2 linked regions of the Pigmentiphaga aceris genome follow. The protein of the gene in region 2 interacts with the protein of the main gene of each other region in a pairwise test. Links are inferred from orthologs where the notes say so. Each region holds a gene or a part of one and is shown on either strand. Other genes may lie near its edges. The genes, in order: lpdA and odhB.

Region 1 (11,835 bases), 370 kb from region 2 along the record:
AATGGCAAGCGTGGTCAGTTCGAAGTAGGTCAGCGACACTTCGCCGCGTGCGGCGTCGACAGCCGCAAACTGTTCGGTCAGTTCTGCGTCAGTAGCGAGTTCGCCGTTGATGCGGGCGCGCTCGTTGAAATCCACCAGGTGCGGCGAGGTGTACAGGCCGACCTTGTAGCCAGACGCCAGCAAAATGGCCTCAAGCATGGAACAGGTCGAGCCCTTCCCGTTCGTGCCGCCGACCACGATCTTCACGGCCTCGATGTTCAATTCCATCCGCGCAGCCACCTCGCGCACACGGTCCAGGCCCATGTCGATGGGACGGGCGTGAATCGACTCCAGGTAGGCAAGCCAGGTGGCCAGCGGGCTGGTAGCGGTCGGGCGGGAATCGGGGGCAGGCACGGCGGGGGTCAGCGAGGTCATGAAACGTGATCGACCGGGGAATGAGCAGGGGCGAAGTATCGCATGGGGAGCACGGGGCATTCCCCGATGTGCTGTGGGGATTTGCGACGGCCGGGGTGCGGGCAAGGGATGGACAATCGCGCACCAAACCCAGAAACAGAAACGCCTGGCATGAGCCAGGCGTTTCACTTACTGCCAAACCGCAGAAGAATTACTTCTTCCGAGCCGGCGGCAAGTCCGTGCAGCTGCCTTCGGCGACTTCAGCCGACAGGCCCACCGATTCACCCAGGGTCGGGTGCGGGTGGATGGTCTTGGCGATGTCTACCGCGTCCGAACCCATCTCGATGGCCAGCACGATTTCGCTCAGCAGGTCGCCAGCATGCGTGCCGACAATACCGCCACCGACGATGCGGTGGGTGGTCTCGTCAAACAGCAGCTTGGTGAAACCTTCGTCGCGGCCGTTGGCGATCGCGCGGCCGGAAGCTGCCCACGGGAACACCGACTTGGTGACCTTCAGGCCTTGCTTCTTGGCTTCGTCTTCGGTCACGCCGACCCATGCCACTTCCGGATCGGTGTAGGCCACCGACGGAATCACACGGGCGTCGAAGTAGGCCTTGTGGCCTGCTGCGGCTTCGGCGGCAACGTGGCCTTCGTGCGTGGCCTTGTGGGCCAGCATCGGTTGGCCAACCACGTCACCAATCGCGAAGATGTGCGGCACGTTGGTACGCATCTGCTTGTCGACGTCGATGAAACCACGGTCGGTGACTGCAACACCGGCTTTCTCGGCACCGATCTTCTTACCGTTGGGCGTGCGGCCCACGGCTTGCAGCACCAGGTCGTAGCGCTGCGGTTCTTTCGGTGCGCCTTCGCCTTCGAAGGTGACGTAAATGCCGTCTTCGCGGGCTTCGATCGCCGTGGTCTTGGTCTTGACCATGATGTTGTCGAAGCGCGGTGCGTTCAACTTCTGCCACACCTTGACCAGGTCACGGTCAGCGCCTTGCATCAGGCCGTCGAGCATTTCGACCACGTCCAGGCGTGCGCCCAGCGCGGAATACACCGTGCCCATTTCCAGGCCGATGATGCCGCCGCCGATGATCAGCATCTTGCCCGGCTGCTGACGCAATTCCAGCGCGCCGGTGGAATCGACGATGCGCGGGTCTTTCGGCGCGAATGGCAGGCTGACGGGCTGGCTGCCAGCAGCGATGATCGCCTGCTTGAACTTCACCACTTGCTTGCCAGCTTCGCCGTCCACTTCCATGTGATACGGATCAACGAAAGCACCGGTGCCTTGCACCACTTTCACCTTGCGCGACTTGGCCATGCCGGCGATGCCGCCGGACAGCTTGGCCACCACGCCGTCCTTGAACGAGCGCAGCTTGTCCAGGTCGATGGTGGGCTCACCGAAGCTCACGCCGTGCGCAGCTTGTGCACGTGCTTCATCGATGATGGCAGCGGTGTGCAGCAAGGCCTTGGACGGGATGCAACCGACGTTCAGGCAGACACCGCCCAGCGCCGGATAACGTTCCACCAAGGCAACGGACAGACCGAGGTCGGCCGCGCGGAAGGCAGCGGCGTAACCGCCAGGGCCGGAGCCCAGCACGACCAAGTCGACTTCAACATCGACCTTGCCGCTGTAGCTGCCTGCGGGCGCAGGTGCGGCGGCCGGTGCCGGTGCCGCAGCCTTGGCAGGCGCAGCAGCGGGAGCAGCCGCAGGCGCTTCGGCCTTGGCAGCAGCCGGTGCAGGCGCAGCGGCTGCCGCTTCACCCGCTTCGATTTCCAGCAGGACCGAGCCTTCGCTGACCTTGTCGCCCAGCTTCACGCGCAGCGCCTTGACCACGCCGCCTTGCGTTGCCGGGATTTCCATCGAGGACTTGTCGGACTCGACGGTCACCAGGCTTTGTTCGGCCTTGATGGTGTCGCCGACCGCGACCAGTATCTCGATGACTTCCACGTCCTGGGAGTCACCGATGTCCGGTACTTTGATTTCGATAACGTTGCTCATCGCAGCTCCTTGGCGCTTACAGCAGCACGCGGCGGAAGTCCGCCAGCACGGCGCCCAGGTAGGCGTTGAAGCGTGCGGCCGATGCGCCGTCGATCACGCGGTGGTCGTAGGACAGCGACATCGGCAGCATCAGGCGCGGCTGGAAGGCCTTGCCATCCCACACCGGCTGCATCGCCGAACGGCTCAGGCCGAGGATCGCGACTTCCGGCGCATTCACGATGGGGGTGAAGTTCGTGCCACCAATGCCACCCAGCGACGAGATCGAGAAGCATCCGCCCTGCATTTCGGCCGGCGACAGTTTGCCGTCACGGGCCTTCTTGGCCAGTTCGCTGGATTCCTTGGCGAGTTCGAACACGCCCTTCTTGTCGGCGTCGCGGATCACCGGCACAACCAGCCCGTTGGGCGTATCGGCCGCAAAGCCGATGTGGAAGTACTTCTTGTAGACCAGGTTGTCGCCGTCCAGCGAAGCGTTGAACTCGGGGAACTTCTTCAAGGCAGCAACCACGGCCTTGATGACGAAGGCGAGCATCGTGACTTTGACGCCAGCCTTCTCGTTTTCCTTGTTCAGCGCGACGCGCAGGGCTTCCAGCTCGGTGATGTCGGCTTCGTCATTGTTCGTGACGTGGGGGATCATCACCCAGTTGCGGTGCAGGTTGGCACCGGAAATCTTCTTGATGCGCGACAGCGGCTTGGCTTCGATTTCACCGAACTTGGTGAAATCAACCTTCGGCCAGGGCAACAGACCCAGCGCGGCACCACCGTCACCCGACGCGGCCGCAGCAGCAGCCGGTTGGGCAGCGGTTGCTACCGCTTGCTTCACGAATGCACGGACGTCGTCCGGTGTGATGCGGCCCTTGTCACCGGTACCGGTCACACGACGCAGATCAACGCCCAGTTCACGTGCGAACTTGCGCACGGAAGGCGATGCATGCGGCTTCGGTGCCGACGGGTCTTCCACGGCTTGCACCGGCGGCGTGCGGACGACCGCAGGCGTGCTGGGGGCGGCCGGTGCAGGTGCCGGTGCAGCAGCAGCGGCGGCAGGTGCCGGGGCCGCAGCAGCGGGGGCAGGCGCAGCGGCAGCAGCAGCGCCAGCGCTGGCTTCCAGCTCAACCAGTTGCGAACCCTGCTTGACCTTGTCGCCAACTTTCACCAGCAGCTTGGTGACCTTGCCAGCTTGCGACGACGGGATTTCCATCGACGACTTGTCGGACTCGACGGTCACCAGGCTTTGCTCAGCCTTCACTTCGTCGCCAACGTTGACCAGCAGCTCGATCACTTCGACTTCGGCGAAGTCGCCGATGTCCGGCACGCTGATGGTCACAGGGCCACTGGGGGCAGCGGCAGGCGCGGGTGCGGCAACCGGAGCGGCCGCAGCAGGTGCGGGTGCAGGTGCCGGCGCAGCAGCAGCCTGCGCAGGAGCCGCTGCCGGTGCAGGCGCGGCTGCCGGTGCGGCAGCAGCTGCAGCACCCGGCTCGATCGACACCAGCACGGTGCCTTGCTTGACCTTGTCGCCCAGCTTGACAGCGATAGCCGTCACGACACCCGCTTCGGATGCCGGAATTTCCATTGAGGACTTGTCCGATTCGACCGTCACCAGGCTTTGCTCAGCCGCCACGGTGTCGCCAACCTTGACCAGCACTTCGATCACTTCCACTTCGCTGAAGTCGCCGATGTCCGGCACCTTCAATTCGATCACGTTGCTCATTCTTGTGTCTCCAGCGATGCCAGCGCTTTCTGCGCCAGCTCGAACACACACCCGCCGAGGCCATCAGGCCCACGGCGGGTGTCCGGGTCATTTCATCGATGCATTACGCGTAATGCGGGTTGGCTTTGTCAGCGTCGATGCCGTATTTCTTGATCGCCTCGGCAACCGTCTTCATCGGGATCGTGCCTTCGTCGGCCAGCGACTTCAGGGCAGCAACCACGACGAAACGACGATCCACTTCGAAGTGCTCACGCAGCTTCGCGCGGAAGTCCGAACGACCGTAGCCGTCGGTGCCCAGCACGCGATAACCGCGATTGCGCGGCATGAACGGACGGATCTGGTCGGCGAACAACTTCATGTAGTCGGTCGACGCAATCACCGGACCTTCGTGCTTGGCCAGTTGTTCCGTCACGAACGGCACCTTGGCCGTGTCGGTGGGGTTCAGCAGGTTGAAGCGGTCAGCGTCCAGACCATCACGGCGCAACTCGGTGAAACTGGTCACGCTCCAGACGTCGGCAGCGATGTCCCAGTCTTCTTGCAGCATGTCCTGAGCAGCCATCACTTCACGCAGGATGGTGCCCGAACCCAGCAACTGAACGCGATGCTTGCCGCCAGCAGCTTCCTTCAGCATGTACATGCCGCGGTTGATGCCTTCGATGTCGGCTTCGCGCAGACCCGGATGCGCGTAGTTCTCGTTCATCACGGTGATGTAGTAGAAGACGTTTTCCTGGTCTTCCACCATGCGCTTCATGCCGCGCTGGATGATCACGGCGAGTTCATGCGCGAACGTCGGGTCGTAAGACACGCAGTTCGGGATTGTCGACGAGAACACATGGCTGTGGCCGTCTTCGTGCTGCAGACCTTCGCCGTTCAGCGTGGTCCGGCCAGCGGTGCCGCCCAGCAGGAAGCCGCGTGCCTGCATGTCGCCCGCTGCCCAGGCCAGGTCGCCCACGCGCTGGAACCCGAACATCGAGTAGTAGATGTAGAACGGGATCATGATGCGGTTGTTCGACGAGTACGACGTCGCCGCAGCAATCCACGAGCTGAATGCGCCCGCTTCGTTGATGCCCTCTTCCAGAATCTGACCGTCCTTGGCCTCGCGGTAGTACATCACCTGGGCCTTGTCGACCGGCACGTACTTCTGGCCTTCCGGTGCATAGATACCGATCTGGCGGAACATGCCTTCCATACCGAAGGTGCGCGACTCGTCGGGTACGATCGGCACGACACGCGGGCCCAGCGTCTTGTCACGCAGCAGCTGCGTGAGAATGCGCACGAAGGCTTGCGTGGTCGAGATTTCGCGGCCTTCGGTCGTCGGCTCCAGCACGGCCTTGAAGGTGTCCAGCGCGGGGGCAGTCAGCTTCTCTTCGGCAACCGTGCGGCGCGACGGCAGGAACCCACCCAGCGCCTTGCGACGCTCGTGCAGGTACTGCATTTCCGGCGTGTCGTCGGCCGGCTTGAAGAACGGCAGCGCTTCGAGCTGATCGTCCGGCACCGGGATGTTGAAGCGGTTGCGGAATTCGCGGATCGTGTCGATGTCCAGCTTCTTCTGCTGGTGGGTCGGGTTCAGCGACTCACCGGCGCGGCCCATGCCGTAGCCCTTGACGGTCTTGACCAGAATCACGGTCGGACGGCCAACGGTCTTGTCGGCAGCGGCGAAGGCGGCGTACACCTTGTGCGGATCGTGGCCGCCACGGTTCAGACGCCAGACGTCTTCGTCGCTCATGCGGCTGACCATTTCCAGCAGCTTCGGGTGCTTGCCGAAGAAGTTCTCGCGCACGAACTTGCCGTCATTGGCCTTGTACGTCTGGTACTCGCCGTCGACGGTGTCTTCCATGATCTTGCGAAGAATGCCTTCCTTGTCCTTGGCAAGCAGCGGGTCCCAGTAACCACCCCAGATCAGCTTGATGACGTTCCAGCCGCTACCGCGGAACTCGCCTTCCAGTTCCTGGATGATCTTGCCGTTGCCGCGCACCGGGCCGTCCAGACGCTGCAGGTTGCAGTTGATCACGAACACCAGGTTGTCGAGCTTCTCGCGCGAGGCCAGGCTGATTGCGCCCAGCGATTCCGGCTCGTCCATTTCGCCGTCGCCGCAGAAGACCCAGACCTTGCGGTTGCTGGTGTCGGCAATGCCGCGGGCGTGCAGGTACTTCAGGAAACGCGCCTGATAGATCGCCATCAGCGGGCCCAGGCCCATCGAGACGGTCGGGAACTGCCAGAACTCGGGCATCAGCTTCGGATGCGGGTAGGACGACAGGCCCTTGCCATCGACTTCCTGACGGAAGTTCAGCAACTGGTCTTCCGACAGACGGCCTTCCAGGTAGGCGCGACCGTAGATGCCGGGCGACGAGTGACCTTGGAAGTACACCAGGTCACCGCCACGGCCTTCGCGGTCAGCGTGCCAGAAGTGGTTCTGACCAATGCCGATCATGTTCGCGAGCGACGCGAACGAGGCAATGTGGCCGCCCAGATCGCCGCCATCGGGCGGGTTGAGCTTGTTGGCCTTGACCACCATGGCCATGGCGTTCCAGCGAACGTACGAACGGATGCGCTCTTCGATTTCGAGGTTGCCCGGATGCGGGGTCTCGAGATGCGGCGGGATCGTGTTGACGTAGGCGGTATTGGGGGAATACGGAATATGTGCGCCGGAGCGACGAGCCTGGTCGATCAAGCGTTCAAGCAGGTAGTGCGCGCGCTCGGGACCTTCGCGGTCGAGCACGGCCTCCAAGGCATCAAGCCACTCTTGCGTCTCTAGAGTGTCGTCGTCGTTAGCCGCCGACGAAGCGTCGGCACCGGGGTGAGGAAGAGCAGACATTAATGTCTCCTGTGGCTCTGAATCTTTTTCGTCCGCCAGATGCACGGTGCGAATCTCGGTGCGTCGTCGTGCGACGCAAGGGACCCTTGCGGGGCCCTCTTTGTATCATTGCCGGGCGCATAAAGCTGCCCGGACGATCCCGGCTCGGATTCTAAAAGCGTCGAAAGGCAGCCGCAATATAAATTTCGCGTTGCGATACGTTTTTTCGTAATGTGAAATATTGCAGATCATGGCATGATCCGCGTTAATCCATGCCCTGCCAGCCCCCTGTCGGCCGGGTGATTGTGCGTAAACTTAGCGCCCATGTCTCACGTCAGCCCGCCGAATATTCCGGCCCCCTTCCGCGAACAAGTAAACCTTCGCCGCCGCAACTGGTACTGGCTGACGCCAGCCATCGCGCTTGGCTTGTTCGTCTGTGTCATGGGTTCCATCCTGTGGTGGCTCGACGCCCGCGATGACGCCCAACGCTACGGCACCCTGGTCCGCGATGTGGACTGGGCGCAGCAGTCGGTCCGGCTGCGCATGCTGGCAGCACGCGATCGCCTGGGTGGCCTGGCCCGCGAAGGCACGCGCGCCACCATGACCGAAAACCGGTTTGTCGATGAAGCCCGTGCGCTGCTGGGTGAACACCCGGAAATCGTCCAGCTGGCCTGGCTGGATGAAAACCAGCTGACGCGCTGGTCGGAAACGTCCACGCGTCGTGGCGTCAGGTCATCGCATTTCGAAGCTCCCGGCCAGCGCGAAGACGACGCGGCCAAGGCCTTCGATACCGCCCGCGACAGTCGTCGGGGCGCGTATTCGGTGCCCTACCGCGGGCTCGACGGCGACATGTATTTCGATCTGCACATCCCCGTGACCCAGAACAATCGTTTCCTGGGCACGGTTGCAGCGGTGTATTCCGTGGATGAAATCCTGCAGCAACTGGTGCCGCAGGAAACCGCGCGACGCTACCGCGTGTCCTTGTTCGATGACGCTGGCCGTCAGCTCTCCACGCCCTCGCCGCGCACGGCGGGCGATGCGCGCCACGTCTACGAACTGCCGATCGATCCGCCAGGCAATGGCATGATCGTGCGTGCTTACGCGTACCGCACGCAGACGGAAACCTCGCAGACCATGCTGGTCTGGGTGGTGGTGTCGCTGTCGGCAGTGATTCTGTGGAGCCTGCTGGCGCTATGGCGTCACACGCGCTTCCGTTCGCAGGCCGAAGAAGCCCTGATCGCCGAGACATCGTTCCGTCGCGCGATGGAAAACTCCATGCTGACCGGCATGCGTGTGATCGACATGGAAGGCAAGATCACCTATGTGAACCCGGCCTTCTGTCGCATGATCGGCTGGGATGAGTCCGACCTGCTGGGCCGCAGCCCGCCGTATCCCTACTGGCCGCCCGACCAGCACGACATCCAGAAACGCCTGATGGACATTCTGCTGTCTGGCAGCACGCCTACCAGCGGTCTGGAAATGGACGCGCAACGCCGCGATGGATCGCGCTTCACCGCACGCCTGTATGTATCGCCCCTGCTGGATCAGCGTGGTGTGCAGACCGGCTGGATGACGTCGATGACCGACATCACGGAACCCAAGCGGGTCCGTGAAGCGCTGGCTGCCGCCCACGAGCGTTTCATGACAGTGTTGGAAGGCCTGGACGATGCCATCTCGGTAACGGCAGACACTCCGCAAGGCTCGGAACTGCTGTTTGCGAACCGCACCTATCGGCGTGTGTTCAGTTCACAGGCCACCGGCCACGATGAATTGTCGGCGGGTCGTCGCGGTCGTTTCACCGATGAAGCCGTGGAGGTGTACTCGGCTTCGGTACAGCGCTGGTTCGAAGTTCGCCACCGCACCTTGCAATGGGTGGACAGCCGTCGCGTGCGCATGCAGGTGGCGCGTGACATCACCGAGCGTCGCGCGTCGGAGGAAGCATCGATTGCGCAGCAGGAAAAGATTCAACTGACCAGCCGCCTGATCACCATGGGTGAAATGGCCTCGTCCTTGGCGCACGAGCTGAATCAGCCGCTGACGGCGATCGCCAACTACAGCATGGGGGTGGTTGCCCGCGTGCGGGCAGGCATGACCGACCCGGCGCAGTTGCTGCCCGCGCTGGAAAAGACCACCGCGCAGGCCGAACGTGCCGGCATGATCATTCGTCGCATTCGTGAATTCGTGAAACGCAGCGAGCCCAAGCGCCAGCGGGTGACGATCCCCGCGATTGTCGACAACGCGGTAGGCTTTGCCGAAATCGATGCACGAAAACGCAGCATCGGCATCATCAAACGCATTCCCGAATGGCTGCCCGATGTACAGGCCGACCCGATTCTTATCGAGCAAGTCCTGCTCAACCTGCTAAAAAATGGCCTTGAAGCCATGCAGGATTCGGCCAAACGCGAGCTGACCGTGATGGCCAGCCTGCGTCAGGATCACGTGGAAGTTGCCGTGATCGACGCGGGCCATGGACTGGGTGATATCGACCCATCGAGACTGTTCGAACCGTTCTTCAGCACCAAACCCGAAGGCATGGGCATGGGGCTGAATATCTGTCGCACCATCATCGAATTCCATCACGGCCGGCTTTGGGCCGAAGCCAATCCGACCGGCGGAACGATCTTCCGCTTCACCCTTCCTTGGATCGCACCGGTACATCCCCCGGCATCGACCCCGCCCACCCAGGAGCAAACGGTATGAGTGTCCCCCCGCAGAACAGCACGGTTTTCATTGTCGACGACGACGAGGCCGTACGCGATTCGCTGCGTTGGCTGCTCGAAGCCAACGGTTATCGCGTTCGCAGCTACGAAAGTGCGGAGCGGTTCCTGTCCGACTACGACCCGAACCTGGTCGGCGTGCTGATCGTCGACGTGCGTATGCCCGGTATGAGCGGGCTTGAGTTGCAGGAACACCTGATCGCCCGTCGTTCGTCGCTGCCGATCGTGTTCATCACCGGCCACGGCGACGTGCCGATGGCGGTGTCGACGATGAAGAAAGGTGCAGTCGACTTCCTGGAGAAACCCTTCAACGAAGCCGATCTGCGCCAGATCATCGCCAACATGCTGGAACAAGCCGTCAGCCGCGCTGCGGAAGACGCCACCCGCCGTGGTCACGAAGCCCTGCTGGCACGCCTGACGGTGCGTGAACAGCAAGTGCTGGAACGCATCGTTGCCGGTCGCCTGAACAAGCAGATCGCCGATGACCTGGGCATCAGCATCAAGACGGTGGAAGCGCATCGCGCCAACATCATGGAAAAGCTGCAAGTCACCACCGTGGCCGACCTGATGAAGGTTGCGCTGCACAAGCCCGCCGCCTGAGATGGCGCGGTTCGGATCTGTCGTCACGCAGACGGCCGATCCGAACCGCGCATCCTGGCGACTGCCGGCACCTGGCTGCCCTGGCATTTGACAGCACCGCTCTCATTGCCCCCTTGCACGTCCCCGAATTCGTTCTATCCCTTCAGACCCCACGCACGACCAACGTAGAGCTTGACTGCCATGACTGCCCGCATCATCGACGGAACCCAATTGTCCCGAACCATTCGTGCCGAGGTTGCCGAACGCACCGCTGCGCTTACCGCACGTGGCCATCGGCCCGGCCTGGGGGTGGTGCTGGTGGGTGAAGATCCGGCATCCCAGGTCTACGTGCGCAACAAGGTCAAGGCCTGCGCCGACGCCGGTCTGTATTCCGTGATGGAAACCTACCCGGCCACGATGACGGAAGCCGAGCTGCTGGCCCGCATCGACGACCTGAACAACGCACCTGAAATTCACGGCATTCTGGTGCAGATGCCCCTGCCCCGTCACATCGATCCCAGCAAGGTGATCGAGGCGATCTCGACCAAGAAAGACGTCGATGGCTATTCCACCCTGAGCGCAGGCGAACTGGTTGCCAACCTGCCGGGCTTCCGTCCTTGCACGCCCTATGGCTGCATGAAGCTGATCGAAAGCACCGGCATGGACCTGCGTGGCAAGCACGCGGTCGTGATCGGCCGCAGCAACACTGTCGGCAAGCCGATGGCCCTGCTGCTCTTGCAAGCCAATGCCACCGTCACCATCTGCCATAGTGCGACGCCGGATCTGGCGTATCACACGCGTCAGGCCGACGTGGTGGTCGCTGCCGTCGGACGTCGCAACACGCTGACCGCCGACATGGTCAAGCCGGGCGCGCTGGTGATCGACGTGGGTATCAACCGCGACGAGGCCGGCAAGCTGGCTGGTGACGTGGACTTCGCTGGTGTATCGGAAACCGCAGGCTGGATCAGCCCGGTTCCTGGCGGCGTCGGCCCCATGACCATCGCCATGTTGCTGGTCAATACCGTCGAGGCGGCTGAACGCGCCGCTGACGCTGCGGCCTGATTCTGCATCGATGGGGGCTGTGCACACGCGCAGCAACCATCGATCGCCAGCCGGACGCCGCCCGCCCGACCTGAACTTTTTGTGGATGAGACGATGACCGACGCAAGCCTTGCCGACAATCCCCTGTTTGCTGAACGTGACCTGCAGGCCTTCGACGCAATCCGCCCCGAACACATCGCCCCGGCGATCAATGAACTGATCGCGCGCACCCGTGCAGCGGTCGAACGCGCCGCAGACCCGGCCCTGCCCCCGACCTGGGACAACATCGTCGATGCGCTCGACGACGTCAGCGAGCGCCTGTCGCGCGCCTGGTCTGCCGCTGGCCACCTGAATTCCGTCGTCAATACCCCCGAACTGCGCGAGGCCTACAACGAAAGCCTGCCCGCCGTGTCCGAGTTCTGGACCTGGGTTGGCCTGCATGAAGGCCTGTATCTGCAATACAAGCGTCTGGCTGAATCGGCGGAATACGCCGCCATGTCGCCGACCCGCAAGCGCATTGTCGACCTGGCCCTGCGCGGCTTCCGTCTGAGCGGCGTGGAACTGCCGCCTGCCCAGCGTGAACGCTTTGCCGACATCTCGGCAC
Region 2 (11,759 bases):
ATCTGGTCTTGCACGTACAGGCCGCTTTGGAAAGCCTTGGCCAGTGCGTCGGCGGTGAAGGCCGGGACCGGGATCTGCATGAAGTTGTTCGGACGGAAGACATTCAGCGCCGGTGCACCACCGTTGACACCGCTGCCCGACAGCGTCGAGGTCTCGGTGCGCTGGTAGTCAAAGCCTACCAAGGCGGTGTGCGACAGCGGGCCGGTGGCGAACTTGGCTTGCAGGTTCTGATCGATGGTGAATGCATCGATTTCCACATTGGTGGCAATGGCCGAGCGGCGAATCAGCGAATAGTTCGGGGCACCATCGGCGTAACCACCGCTGTAGATGCTGCGGTAGATACCTTCAGCCTTCTGGTAGCGCAGGCCTTGGTGGAAGCTGAAGGTGTCGTTGAAGCGGTGATCGAACTGATAACCGATCGATGCGTTCTTGCGATCGCTTTTTTCGAAATTGGCATCGCCGTCGTAGAAGCTCGACGGCAGGTAATAGCCATCGGGCGCGCGGTACAGGCTGCGCACACCAGGCACTGCGCCGTACGAACCCATGTCGGGATCGCGCTGGAAGTTGGCCAGCACGGTCAGCGTGGTGTCGGGCGTGGCCTTCCACGTGAACGACGGGGCGATGAAGTAGCGGCGTTCTTTGGTGTGGTCGATCTGACCATCGGCGGCATAGGCCAGGCCGGTGACGCGGAACAGCAGCTTGCCTTCCTTGTCCAGACGATCGCCGTAGTCAAAGCCCAAGGAACGGTTGCTGTAGTTACCCAGACCGAACTGGATTTCGCGCACGCCGTCTTCCGTCGGACGCTTGCTGATCATGTTGACGATACCGCCGGGGCCACCCTGGCCGTACATCACCGACGACGGGCCCTTGAGCACGTCGATGCGTTCAAGGCGGTAGCCGTCCACCTGGGGCAGCGCGTCGCGGCTGCCCGGGTTGCGCAGGCCATCCAGATAAGAGCTGGCGCTGAAACCACGCACGGTGAACTGGTCCAGGCGGGTGGCGGTTGCGCCACGCGTTTCCACGGCAACACCCGGGGTGTAGCGCAGCATCTGGTTCAGGCTTTGTGCGTTCTGTTCGCGGATCTGGTCGCGCGTCACGGTGGAGATCGATTGTGCGGTCTCTACGATCGGCGTGTCCGTCTTGGTGCCAGAGCTGCTGTTGCGAACCACGTAGCCCACGGTAGGCGCGGTTGCCGTCTCGGCGGTGTCCTCTACCGTCACAACCGGCAAGGTGCTTGCGCGGTTGGTGGTTGCCGGGGGTGCAGTCTGCGCGTGTGCGGCGGGTGCGGCAGCAACGGCAGCCCAGGCTGACAGGGCAATGGCAAGTGCACGGGCACCGCTGGAAAGCGGCATGCGTGCTTGCTCGATAGAGGACGGGAACAAAAGACTATCTCCAAAGACAGATCGACAAGGCATTAACTAATCGTTAATGATTTCCGCAATGATAATTACTATCAATACGGAACTAAAGAATAGTCAGATTGTCGTCAGGGTCTTTGTTGCTCTTTGTCTCTTGAAAGCGACGTTGGGCGTGAAAACCAACGCGAATCGTCGCTGGGCACAGGTAGAACAGCCCAGCGACGGGCAGCGATCAGTGCGCTTGGGTCAGACGGCTGCGCAGTGATCTTGCATGGACATCACAAGGACGTGGCGTCGCGGCGCTGCGCGTCCAGATACTCACGCGATTGCATTTCCAGAATGCGCGACACCGTTCGGTGGAACTCATTGGCCAGGGCACCCTCGGTGTACAGCTCCTCGGGTTCGCACTCTGCCGACATGATCAGCTTGACCTTGTGGTCATAGAACACGTCGATCAGCCAGGTGAAGCGTCGTGCTTCAGACGCCTGGCGCGGCCCCATGCGCGGTACACCCGACAAGATCACGGTCTGGAAGCGGCTGGCCAATTCCAGGTAATCGTTCTGTGAACGCGGGCCACCGCACAAGGTGGCGAAATCGAACCACACCACACTGCCTGCCAAGGCATGCGCGTGAATCTCGCGATGTTCGACGTGCAGAATCGGTTCCTGCGGCGCGGTGTCGGCAAGCTGGTTGAAGGCGGTCTGCAAAGCAGCATCTGCTTCGGCATTCAGCGGCGTGTGATACAGCTGCACCTGCTCCAGCGCACGACGTCGGTAGTCCACGCCTGCGTCTACGTTCAGCACATCCATCTTTGCCTTGATCAGCGCAATCGCGGGCAAGATGCGGTCACGGTGCAATCCATCGGTGTACAGCAGCGACGGTTCGTAGTTGGACGTCATCACGAACGACACGCCATGCTGGAACATGCCCTGCAGCAAGCGGTGCAGAATCATGGCGTCGGCCACGTCGGACACATGGAATTCGTCAAAACAGACCAGTTGATAACGCTCGGCCAGACGGCGCGCGACTTCATCCAGCGGGTCTTGCGTGCCCTTGACCTCATCAAGTTCACGATGAACGCTGCGCATGAATTCGTGGAAGTGCACACGCGTCTTGCGATCGATCGGCACCGTGGCGTAGAACGAGTCCATCAGGAAGCTCTTGCCGCGCCCTACCCCGCCCCACAGGTACACGCCCCGTGGCGATTCGGGTTTGCTGCGCAGAAAGCGCATCAGGCTTTTCTGCTGGCCTTGGTAGGCAACCCATTCCTCGTAGAAGCGCTGCAAGCGCTCGATGGCGGCACGCTGGGCCTCGTCCTGCTGGAAGCCACGTTCGGCCAGCATGTTCTCGTAGTACTCGCGTACGTTCATGGGCGACTCTTTGAATGCACTCGGGAGGAGTTCGAGCGATGCGCCGTCATCGACGACTGCCAGTCATTGAATGGCGACTGATCGACGACGCAAGAAAAAAGGAAGGCCGAATTGAAAAGACCCCGGCGCGACGCACCGGGGTCTGCAAAAGCCGCGCCCGGGTACCTGCCCCGGGATCGCAGCCTTCGGCGCTTAGAAGTTCAGCGACCGCTTTTCAACGGCCAGCGCCGCTTCTTTCATCGATTCCGACAAAGAAGGATGCGCGTGGCAGATACGACCGATGTCTTCCGACGATGCACGGAATTCCATCGCGACCACGGCTTCTGCGATCAATTCAGATGCTTGCGGGCCGATGATGTGCACGCCCAGGATTTCGTCGGTGGTGGCATCAGCCAGCACTTTCACGAAGCCGGTGGTGTCACCCAGCGCGCGCGCACGACCGTTGGCCAGGAACGGGAAGTTGCCGGCCTTGTAGGCACGACCCGAAGCCTTCAGGGCTTGTTCGGTCTGACCGACCCACGCGATCTCGGGGCTGGTGTAGATCACCCACGGCACGGTGTTGAAGTTCACGTGGCCGTGTTGGCCCACGATACGCTCGGCAACCGCCACGCCTTCTTCTTCGGCCTTGTGTGCCAGCATCGGGCCACGAACCACGTCGCCCACTGCCCAGACGTTCGGCAGGTTGGTCTTGTTGTCTTCGTCAACGGCGATGAAACCGCGTTCGTCGAGCTTCAGGCCAACCGTGTCAGCGCCCAGACCGTTGGTGTTCGGCACGCGGCCGATCGACACGATCAGGCGGTCGAAGGTAGCGGATTGCGCGGCACCGGCTGCGTCGGTGTAGTCCACCGTCACAGACGATTCCGACGGCTTGATCTCGCCGATCTTCACACCCAGGTTGATCTTCAGACCTTGCTTGGTCAGCTGCTTCTGGGCTTCCTTGGCGACCTGCTCGTCCACTGCAGCCAGGAAGGCCGGTAGTGCTTCGAGGATGGTCACTTCCGCGCCCAGACGACGCCACACGCTGCCGAGCTCCAGACCGATCACGCCCGCGCCGATCACGCCCAGGCGCTTCGGCACTTCCGACAGGTTCAGTGCACCATCGTTCGACAGGATCACCTTCTCGTCGAAGGCTGCGCCCGGCAGGGCACGTGCGTTCGAACCGGTGGCCACGATGACGTGCTTGGCAACCAGTTCTTCCGGTGCTGCGCCGTCAACCTTGATGCCCCAACCGCCTTCAACCTGTGCCGTGAACGATGCCAGGCCGTGGAAGAAGGTGATCTTGTTCTTTTTGAACAGGAACAGGATGCCATCGTTGTTCTGCTTCACGACGGTGGCCTTGCGGCCAACCATCTTGGCCAGATCGACCGACACGTCACCAACCGAGATACCGTGGTCGGCGAAGTGGTGTTGTGCCTGCTCGACGTGTTCCGACGATTGCAGCAGTGCCTTCGACGGAATGCAGCCGACGTTGGTGCAAGTGCCGCCGGGTGCCGGGCCGCCCTTGGCATTTTGCCAAGCGTCGACGATGGCGACCGTCTGGCCGAGTTGGGCTGCGCGGATCGCGGCTACATAACCGCCAGGACCTGCGCCGATGACGACTACGTCAAATTGCTTTGCCATGATGTCCTTATCCCCTTAGATCTCGAGCAACAGACGTTGCGGATCTTCCAGGGCTTCCTTCATTGCGACCAGGCCCAGGACGGCTTCGCGGCCGTCGATGATGCGGTGGTCATACGACAGTGCCAGGTAGTTGATCGGGCGGATGACGATCTGGCCGTTTTCGACAACCGGGCGATCCTTGGTGGCGTGCACGCCCAGGATGGCCGATTGCGGCGGGTTGATGATCGGGGTCGAGAAGAACGAACCGAACACGCCACCGTTGGAGATCGAGAAGGTGCCGCCGGTCAGGTCATCCAGACCCAGCTTGCCTTCCTTGGCCTTCTGGCCAAATTCAGCGATCTTCTTTTCGATGCCGGCCAGCGACAGCTGGTCAGCATTGCGCAGGATCGGCACAACCAGGCCACGCGGGCTGCTTACTGCGATGCCGATGTCGAAGTAGCCGTGGTAGACGATGTCCTTGCCGTCGACCGATGCGTTCAGCAGCGGGAACTTCTTCAGGGCAGCAACGGCGGCCTTGACGAAGAAGGACATGAAGCCGAGCTTCACGCCGTGTTCTTTTTCGAACTTGTCTTTGTACGAATTGCGCAGGTCGATGACCGCCTTCATGTTCACTTCGTTGAAGGTGGTCAGGATGGCGTTTTCGGCTTGCGATTGCAGCAGACGCTCTGCCACGCGAGCGCGCAGACGGGTCATCGGCACGCGCTGTTCCGGACGGCCATCGACCAGGGTCGTGGCGTCAACGGAGGGCGCAGCAGCCTTGGCAGCAGCCGGAGCCGGTGCGGAACCAGCGGCCAGCACGTCACCCTTCAGGATGCGGCCGCCCTTGCCGGTGCCGTCGACCGATGCTGGGTCGATGCCCTTGTCGGCCAGCAGCTTGGCAGCAGCGGGCATGGCGATCGAGGTGGCGGGTGCGGGTGCAGCGGCGGCAGCAGCCGGTGCCGGGGCAGCAGCAGCGGGAGCCGGTGCGGCGGCGGCCGGAGCAGCAGCGCCTGCGGTAGCGGCGGTGTCGATGCGCGCCAGGACCTGGCCCGAGGTCACGGTTGCGCCGTCACCTTGAACGATTTCCGACAGCACGCCAGCGGCCGGTGCCGGCACTTCCAGCACGACCTTGTCGGTTTCGACTTCGATCAGGATTTCGTCGATTGCAATGGCTTCGCCCGGCTTCTTCTTCCAGGTCAGCAGGGTCGCTTCTTCGATGGATTCGGAGAGCTGGGGGACTACAACGTCGATCAATGCCATGTCTGTTTCTTCCGCGAGATATTCAATCGAGACGGGGCCGGCGCAATGCTTGCAAACCGGCCCTTCCGGGGCATCGTCCGCCAGTCAATGGACCAGGCGGGACGATGCAGGCGTCATTACTTGGTGAGCACAAAGCCCTTGAGGCGGCCGAAGGCTGCTTCAAGCAAGGCCTTCTGCTGCTCTTGGTGCTTCGACATGTAGCCGACTGCCGGCGACGCCGACGCTGCGCGTCCGGCGTATGCAAGCTTCTGACCATCTGCCATGTTTTCGAGCAGGTGATGCTGCACGTAGAACCAGGGGCCCTGATTCTGCGGCTCGTCCTGCACCCAGACCACTTCCGCCAGCTTCGGATACTTCTTCAGCTCGGTGGCGATGGCCTTGTGCGGGAACGGGTACATCTGTTCGAGGCGGATGACCGCGACGTCGTCGATGGCGCGTTCACGACGCGAGTTGACGATGTCGTAGTACACCTTGCCCGAGCACAGCAGCACGCGCTTGACGCGGTCCGCGGCGATCGTGTCGTCGGTTTCGCCGATGACGGTCTGGAAGTGGCCGTTGGCCAGTTCGGACAGCGGCGAACCAGCGTCCTTGGCACGCAGCAGCGACTTCGGCGTGAAGATCACCAGCGGCTTGCGGAACGGGCGGATCATCTGACGGCGGATCAGGTGGAAGATCTGCGCGGCATTGGTCGGCTGGACCACTTGCATGTTGTTGTCGGCGCACAGCTGCAGGAAGCGCTCGATACGTGCCGACGAGTGCTCCGGGCCTTGGCCTTCGTAGCCGTGCGGCAGCATCAAGGTCAGGCCGGACTGACGGCCCCACTTGGCTTCGCCCGAGCTGATGAACTGGTCGATCACGACCTGGGCACCGTTGGCGAAGTCGCCGAACTGGGCTTCCCAGATGACCAGGGTGTTCGGATCAGCGGCCGAGTAACCGTACTCGAAGCCCATCACGGCTTCTTCCGACAGCACCGAGTCGATCACCACGAACGGTGCCTGACCTTCGGAGATGTTCTGCAGCGGGATATACACGCCATCATCCCAACGCTCGCGCTTCTGGTCGTGCAGCACGGCATGGCGGTGGGTGAAGGTGCCACGGCCCGAATCCTGACCGGTCAGACGGATCGGGTAGCCCGATGCCACCAGGCTGGCGAAGGCCAGATGCTCGCCCATGCCCCAGTCGAGGTTGATTTCGCCGAGTGCCATCTTGCGACGGTCGGCCAGCACTTTTTCAACGATCGAGTGCGGCTTGAAATCTTCCGGCACGGTCGTGATGCGTTCGCCCAGGCGCTTGAGTTCAGCCAGCGGAATCGCGGTATCGGCCGCGTCGGTCCACTTGCGGTTCAGGAACTGCGACCAGTCGATGGCGAACTTGCTCTTGTAGTCGGTCAGGACCGGGTCGACAGTGTGACGACCTTCGTCCATTGCCGCGCGGTATTCCTTCACGTACTCGTCGCCGCCGTCAGCAGCGATCACGCCTTGCGTGGCCAGCTTGTCGGCGTACAGCTTGCGCGTGCCCGGATGCTGACCGATGCGCTTGTACATCAGCGGCTGGGTCAGTGCGGGGGTGTCTTGCTCGTTGTGGCCCAGCTTGCGGAAGCAGACGATGTCCACAACCACGTCCTTGCGGAATTCCTGACGGAAGTCGAGCGCCAGTTCTGTTGCCAGCACCACGGCTTCCGGATCGTCGCCGTTCACGTGGAACACAGGCGCTTCGATCATCTTGACCACGTCCGAGCAATACAGCGTCGAACGCGAATCGCGCGGATCGGAAGTGGTGAAACCGATCTGGTTGTTGATGACGATGTGAACCGTGCCGCCCGTGCCGTAGCCGCGGGTCTGTGCCAGGTTCAGCGTTTCCATCACGACGCCCTGGCCTGCGAAGGCCGCGTCACCGTGCACTTGCACCGGCAGCACTTGTGCGCCGACGGCGTCGCCGCGACGTTCCTGACGTGCCTTCACGCTGCCCTCGACCACCGGGTTCACGATTTCCAGGTGAGACGGGTTGAACGCGAGCGACAGGTGGACCGGGCCTCCCGGGGTCGACACGTCGCTGGAGAAGCCTTTGTGGTACTTCACGTCACCAGCGGCCAGCGTTTCGTCGTACTTGCCTTCGAATTCTGCAAACAGGTCCTTGGGCATCTTGCCCAGGGTGTTCACCAGCACGTTCAGACGGCCACGGTGAGCCATGCCGATGATGACTTCCTGCACGCCACGCGTACCGGCGTGCTGGATCAGGGCGTCCATGGACGCGATGAAGCTTTCGCCGCCTTCCAGCGAGAAACGCTTCTGGCCGACGTACTTGGTGTGCAAGTAACGCTCAAGGCCTTCGGCTGCGGTCACGCGGCCGAGAATGTGCTTTTTCTTGTCTGCATCGAAGGCCGGGGTGGCCAGCGTGCTTTCCAGACGTTGCTGGATCCAGCGCTTCACCGACGGATCGGAGATGTGCATGAACTCTGCGCCGATAGAGGCACAGTAGGTCTGGCGCAACGCCTTCACCATGTCGCGCAGCGTCATGTGCTCGGCGGTGGTGAAGTAGGTGTTCGTTGCCGAGAAAACCTTGTCCATGTCGGCTTCGGTCAGGCCGTAGAACGACGGCTCCAGTTCCGGCAACATCGGACGTTCCTGACGTTGCAAGGGGTCGAGCACCGCCCAGCGGCTACCGAGGAAACGGTAGGCGGCAATGATCGACTGCACGTGCACCTGCTGGCTGGCAACCGACAGATCGGTTTCAGCGGCGGGACGGGTCAGGAGGGTATTGGCGCGAGCGCGTTGAACAAACGATTCGATGACGGGCGCGTGGGCCTGGTCACGGGTCGACTCGTTGCCGTCAACGGCGGGGGAATGCTGAAGCTGATCGAAGTAGGCGCGCCAGTTGTCGGGCACCGAACCAGGATTGTCGAGATACGCGTCGTAGAGTTCTTCTACGTAGGGCGCATTACTTCCGAAAAGGTATGAGGAAGGATCTAGAGCATGTGTCATGAATTGCGCTTCACCGTGACGGGTGTTTCACCCGGTAGATGCAGGATGGACCTTCCGCGGCACGGCTTAGCCGGATAGCGGATCGCAGGTGTTGCAGAAGGCGGCGTGACTTATAAAGCCAGTGTTTTTGGCCAGGCGTCTAAAACGCCGACAAGGATAGCACCGACCAAGGGCTATCGCATGTAGACGTCGGGCCTTTTTATACGCGAAACGACAGGAATTACCCTATTTTTTCTGCGTCGCTTCGATCTGGATGTTGAGCGCGACCTCGGGTTTGAACCCCATGTTCAACGCAAAGTTCAAACCAAAATCGCCACGGTTGAAATTGCCGGTGGCATCAGCACCGCAAGTAGGTGCCTTCGTCATCGGGTTTTCCATGCATTTGAAGCTATTTATCGTCAATACAAGGGGTTTGGTCACGCCCATCAGCGTGAAGTCGCCTTCCACTTTGCTGGGAACATCACCCTTGAACTCGGTGATCTTGCCGCGATAGGTTGCCGTGGGGAATTTGGCAACATTGAACATGTCGGCAGCCTTCGCGTGCTTGTTCATCTCTGCGTGACCGAAGTCGATCGACGTTGTATCTACGGTAATGTCGACCGAACCGGTCTTGGCTGCCCGATCAAGCATGATCGTGCCGGCGGTCTTGGTGAACTTGCCGCGCCAGGTAGACAGACCGCCCATGTGATCGGCGGCAAAGCTTGGGTAGGTATGATCGGGATCGATGTCGTAGTGAACGGGTGCAGCCAAGGCAACGCCTGCCGGCGACAGGAACGCTAGTGCAATCAGAAACTGCTTCATCGATACTCCATTCAGTTGGTAGTCAGCATTCATTATCGATGCTGAACGGCGATGCGTCATGCGTCGCTACACAATCAGCAGAACTGAACATTTTGTTTCGACCCATCAGGAGGACATCGCGGTGCTTGATATGACAGCCTTGTTGCGCACCCAACCGGTGAGCGGACTGAGTCCACAACTGATGGGGATCATCGACGGATTTGCGCACGGCATTGCTGACTGGCTTCCCTACGAACCCAGCAGCATCTGGTTGCTGGAGCCGCCAGCCGGTCAGCGCGAAGTTTTCATGGACCCAGTTCGCACCCTGAGCGTGCTCTACCGTCACCTGGGCCAATCTGCTGAAACTGCATCGACCCGCGCCAGGGCCGACAGCCAGACGCTGTATGCCGAGCTTCCCGCGTCAGACAAGACCCGGTTCTACGACAACATGGAACCGAACAGCCCCTTGTGCGTACCGGCGTCTGCCCTGCTGAATTTCTTGAACCGCACAGGCGCAGTGCCAGCAGCCTTGATGAGCTTCATGGGAACGACCATCAATGCCATTCCAGCCAGCGTGCGCTTCACCGGGCTGGACGACCACGGTGTGCCCTGGACGCTGAACAGTCTGCCCGCCCTACCCCCGCCGACCGCCATGATCGAGTTCGTACCCGCGCCGGCCTGGGAATACCAAGGCGATCTGGAAGCCAACACGCGTCAGTTCAATGCCTGGCGCAATCGCATGCGCACGATCGCAGCGCGTCTGGAACAGTCGCTGGGTGAAGCGGTTTACCGCTTCGCCAAGCCAAGCATCGATACGGACGACGACAACGTGCATCGCTTTCTGCTGCTGCACTGGTTGTGCAGTTTGCTGCCGCAGTCGGACTACGTACGCTTCCTGGTTGATGCCAGCGGTGCCGCGACTGTCGACGCACTGAAGCGCGCGTTGATCGACCCGGCCAGCTACGCCCATCCCTTCAAGATGCACGACGCGTTTTTTGGGGTGAACGCCTGCACCAGCCGCACCGACATCCCCAACCCGGTTGCCTAGGCTGGCTGCGGCGCGTCCAGCGCACTGACAAGAAAATCCACCAGCGCAGCCAGGCGACGGCTGGTCGGACCATTGGTATACACGGCGAACAAATCGACCTGACCGGCAGAAAATTCGTCCAGCACGGTTTCCAGTCGTCCGGCATCAAGATCTTGCCGGATGTCCCATTGGTTCTTGAGGATCACGCCGTGACCTTCCAGCGCCCATTGGCGCAACAGGTCACCTTCGCTGGTCTCACGATCGCCACGCACTTTTACGCTGAACGACTTGTTTGCTTCGCGAAAAGGCCACGGTGCAAGCGGAGCACCCGGACGCGCCAGAATGATGCAGTTGTGCCGCATCAAATCTTGCGGATGCTTGGGCCGCCCTGCCCTGTCCCAGTATGCCGGAGACGCACACACCAAGCGGTGTCCCTTCACAAGCAAGCGCGCTCGTAGCGTGGAATCTGGCAGCGGCCCGCTACGAATCGCCAGATCGATGTGATGTTCAATCAGGTCGAGCGCGTTGTCGCCAAGCAGCAAGGTAATGTGGATGCCAGGGTGACGCGTCTGAAACGCGTCCAGCAAGGGACGAAGATGTGTGCGCCCGAAATCATTCGTGGCGGTGATTCTGATCGGCCCGGCCAGCGGGCCGTCTTCACGGAAACCGTTCAAGGCCGCATCCCACTCGGCAACAATGCGACGCGCGTCCGCCAGCAGCGTTTCGCCTTCGTGCGTGAAGACAAGTTTGCGCGTTGATCGAGTCATCAAGCGTGCGCCGAATTCGTCTTCCAGCTGACTGACGGCCAGCGCGACGGTGGACGTTGCCATGGCACGTTGTCTTGCCACGCGGGAGAAACTTCCCGCGTCAGCGATATCCAGCAGCAAGCGCAGTGCGTCGATGCGGTCCATGCTTTTGCTTTTCCTGTAGAGCCTCTACCCCTGCCCTGCCGGCCGGGCTACACGAAGCTCAACACTTCCTGCAGCGGGCGGCGAGGCTTCTGCGGCCAATTATCCGGCTTGCCGTAGCCCACGGCCACCAGCAGCACCGGTATTTCGTCGGCAGCCAAACCGAACTCACGGGCGACGGCAGCATCGTCGAAACCGATCATCGGCCCAGCGCCCAAGCCCATGGCGTGGGCGGCATAGAAAAGCGTGGTTGCGCCGAATGCTGCCGAACGCACGGCCTCATCGCGCTGACGCCAGGGCTGGCCGTCGTACAGACCAGACGCACCGGCCACCCAGCCGTCGACCATCTGAGCAGGCATGATGCCAACGTCTACGGCAGGAGCCAGGCGGGCGGGCAAGGTCTGGGCATCTGCCAACTGACCGCAGATGATGAAGGTGACTGCCGCTGCGGTGACCTTCTCTTGATCCCATGCGAA

Evidence for each region.
Region 1: the proteins of odhB (region 2) and lpdA interact in binary tests that used the Escherichia coli proteins (3 or more experiments, as listed by UniProt). The link is inferred for Pigmentiphaga aceris from one-to-one orthologs.

What each region holds. Positions count from the first base shown.
Region 1 is NZ_CP043046.1:1,979,526-1,991,360, reverse strand. Bases 1-2,862 are described here. They hold lpdA (dihydrolipoyl dehydrogenase), read right to left. Parts: upstream 2,396-2,862; coding sequence 605-2,395; downstream 1-604. Other genes in these bases: aceF (dihydrolipoyllysine-residue acetyltransferase), read right to left, coding at 2,412-2,862; folC (bifunctional tetrahydrofolate synthase/dihydrofolate synthase), read right to left, coding at 1-414. In the rest of the region: more of aceF, read right to left, coding at 2,863-4,100; aceE (pyruvate dehydrogenase (acetyl-transferring), homodimeric type), read right to left, coding at 4,204-6,915; FXN63_RS08340 (PAS domain S-box protein), read left to right, coding at 7,219-9,594; FXN63_RS08335 (response regulator transcription factor), read left to right, coding at 9,591-10,211; bifunctional methylenetetrahydrofolate dehydrogenase/methenyltetrahydrofolate cyclohydrolase FolD, read left to right, coding at 10,392-11,252; FXN63_RS08325 (M3 family metallopeptidase), read left to right, coding at 11,346-11,835. UniProt on the Escherichia coli protein: Lipoamide dehydrogenase is a component of the glycine cleavage system as well as of the alpha-ketoacid dehydrogenase complexes.
Region 2 is NZ_CP043046.1:2,348,965-2,360,723, reverse strand. What follows is about bases 3,476-6,261. They hold odhB (2-oxoglutarate dehydrogenase complex dihydrolipoyllysine-residue succinyltransferase), read right to left. Parts: upstream 5,588-6,261; coding sequence 4,364-5,587; downstream 3,476-4,363. Other genes in these bases: FXN63_RS10095 (2-oxoglutarate dehydrogenase E1 component), read right to left, coding at 5,704-6,261; lpdA (dihydrolipoyl dehydrogenase), read right to left, coding at 3,476-4,348. Also shown: FXN63_RS10115 (TonB-dependent siderophore receptor), read right to left, coding at 1-1,352; cell division protein ZapE, read right to left, coding at 1,637-2,728; more of lpdA, read right to left, coding at 2,921-3,475; more of FXN63_RS10095, read right to left, coding at 6,262-8,568; FXN63_RS10090 (YceI family protein), read right to left, coding at 8,794-9,369; FXN63_RS10085 (hypothetical protein), read left to right, coding at 9,491-10,396; FXN63_RS10080 (LysR family transcriptional regulator), read right to left, coding at 10,393-11,286; FXN63_RS10075 (nitroreductase family protein), read right to left, coding at 11,334-11,759. UniProt on the Escherichia coli protein: E2 component of the 2-oxoglutarate dehydrogenase (OGDH) complex which catalyzes the second step in the conversion of 2-oxoglutarate to succinyl-CoA and CO(2).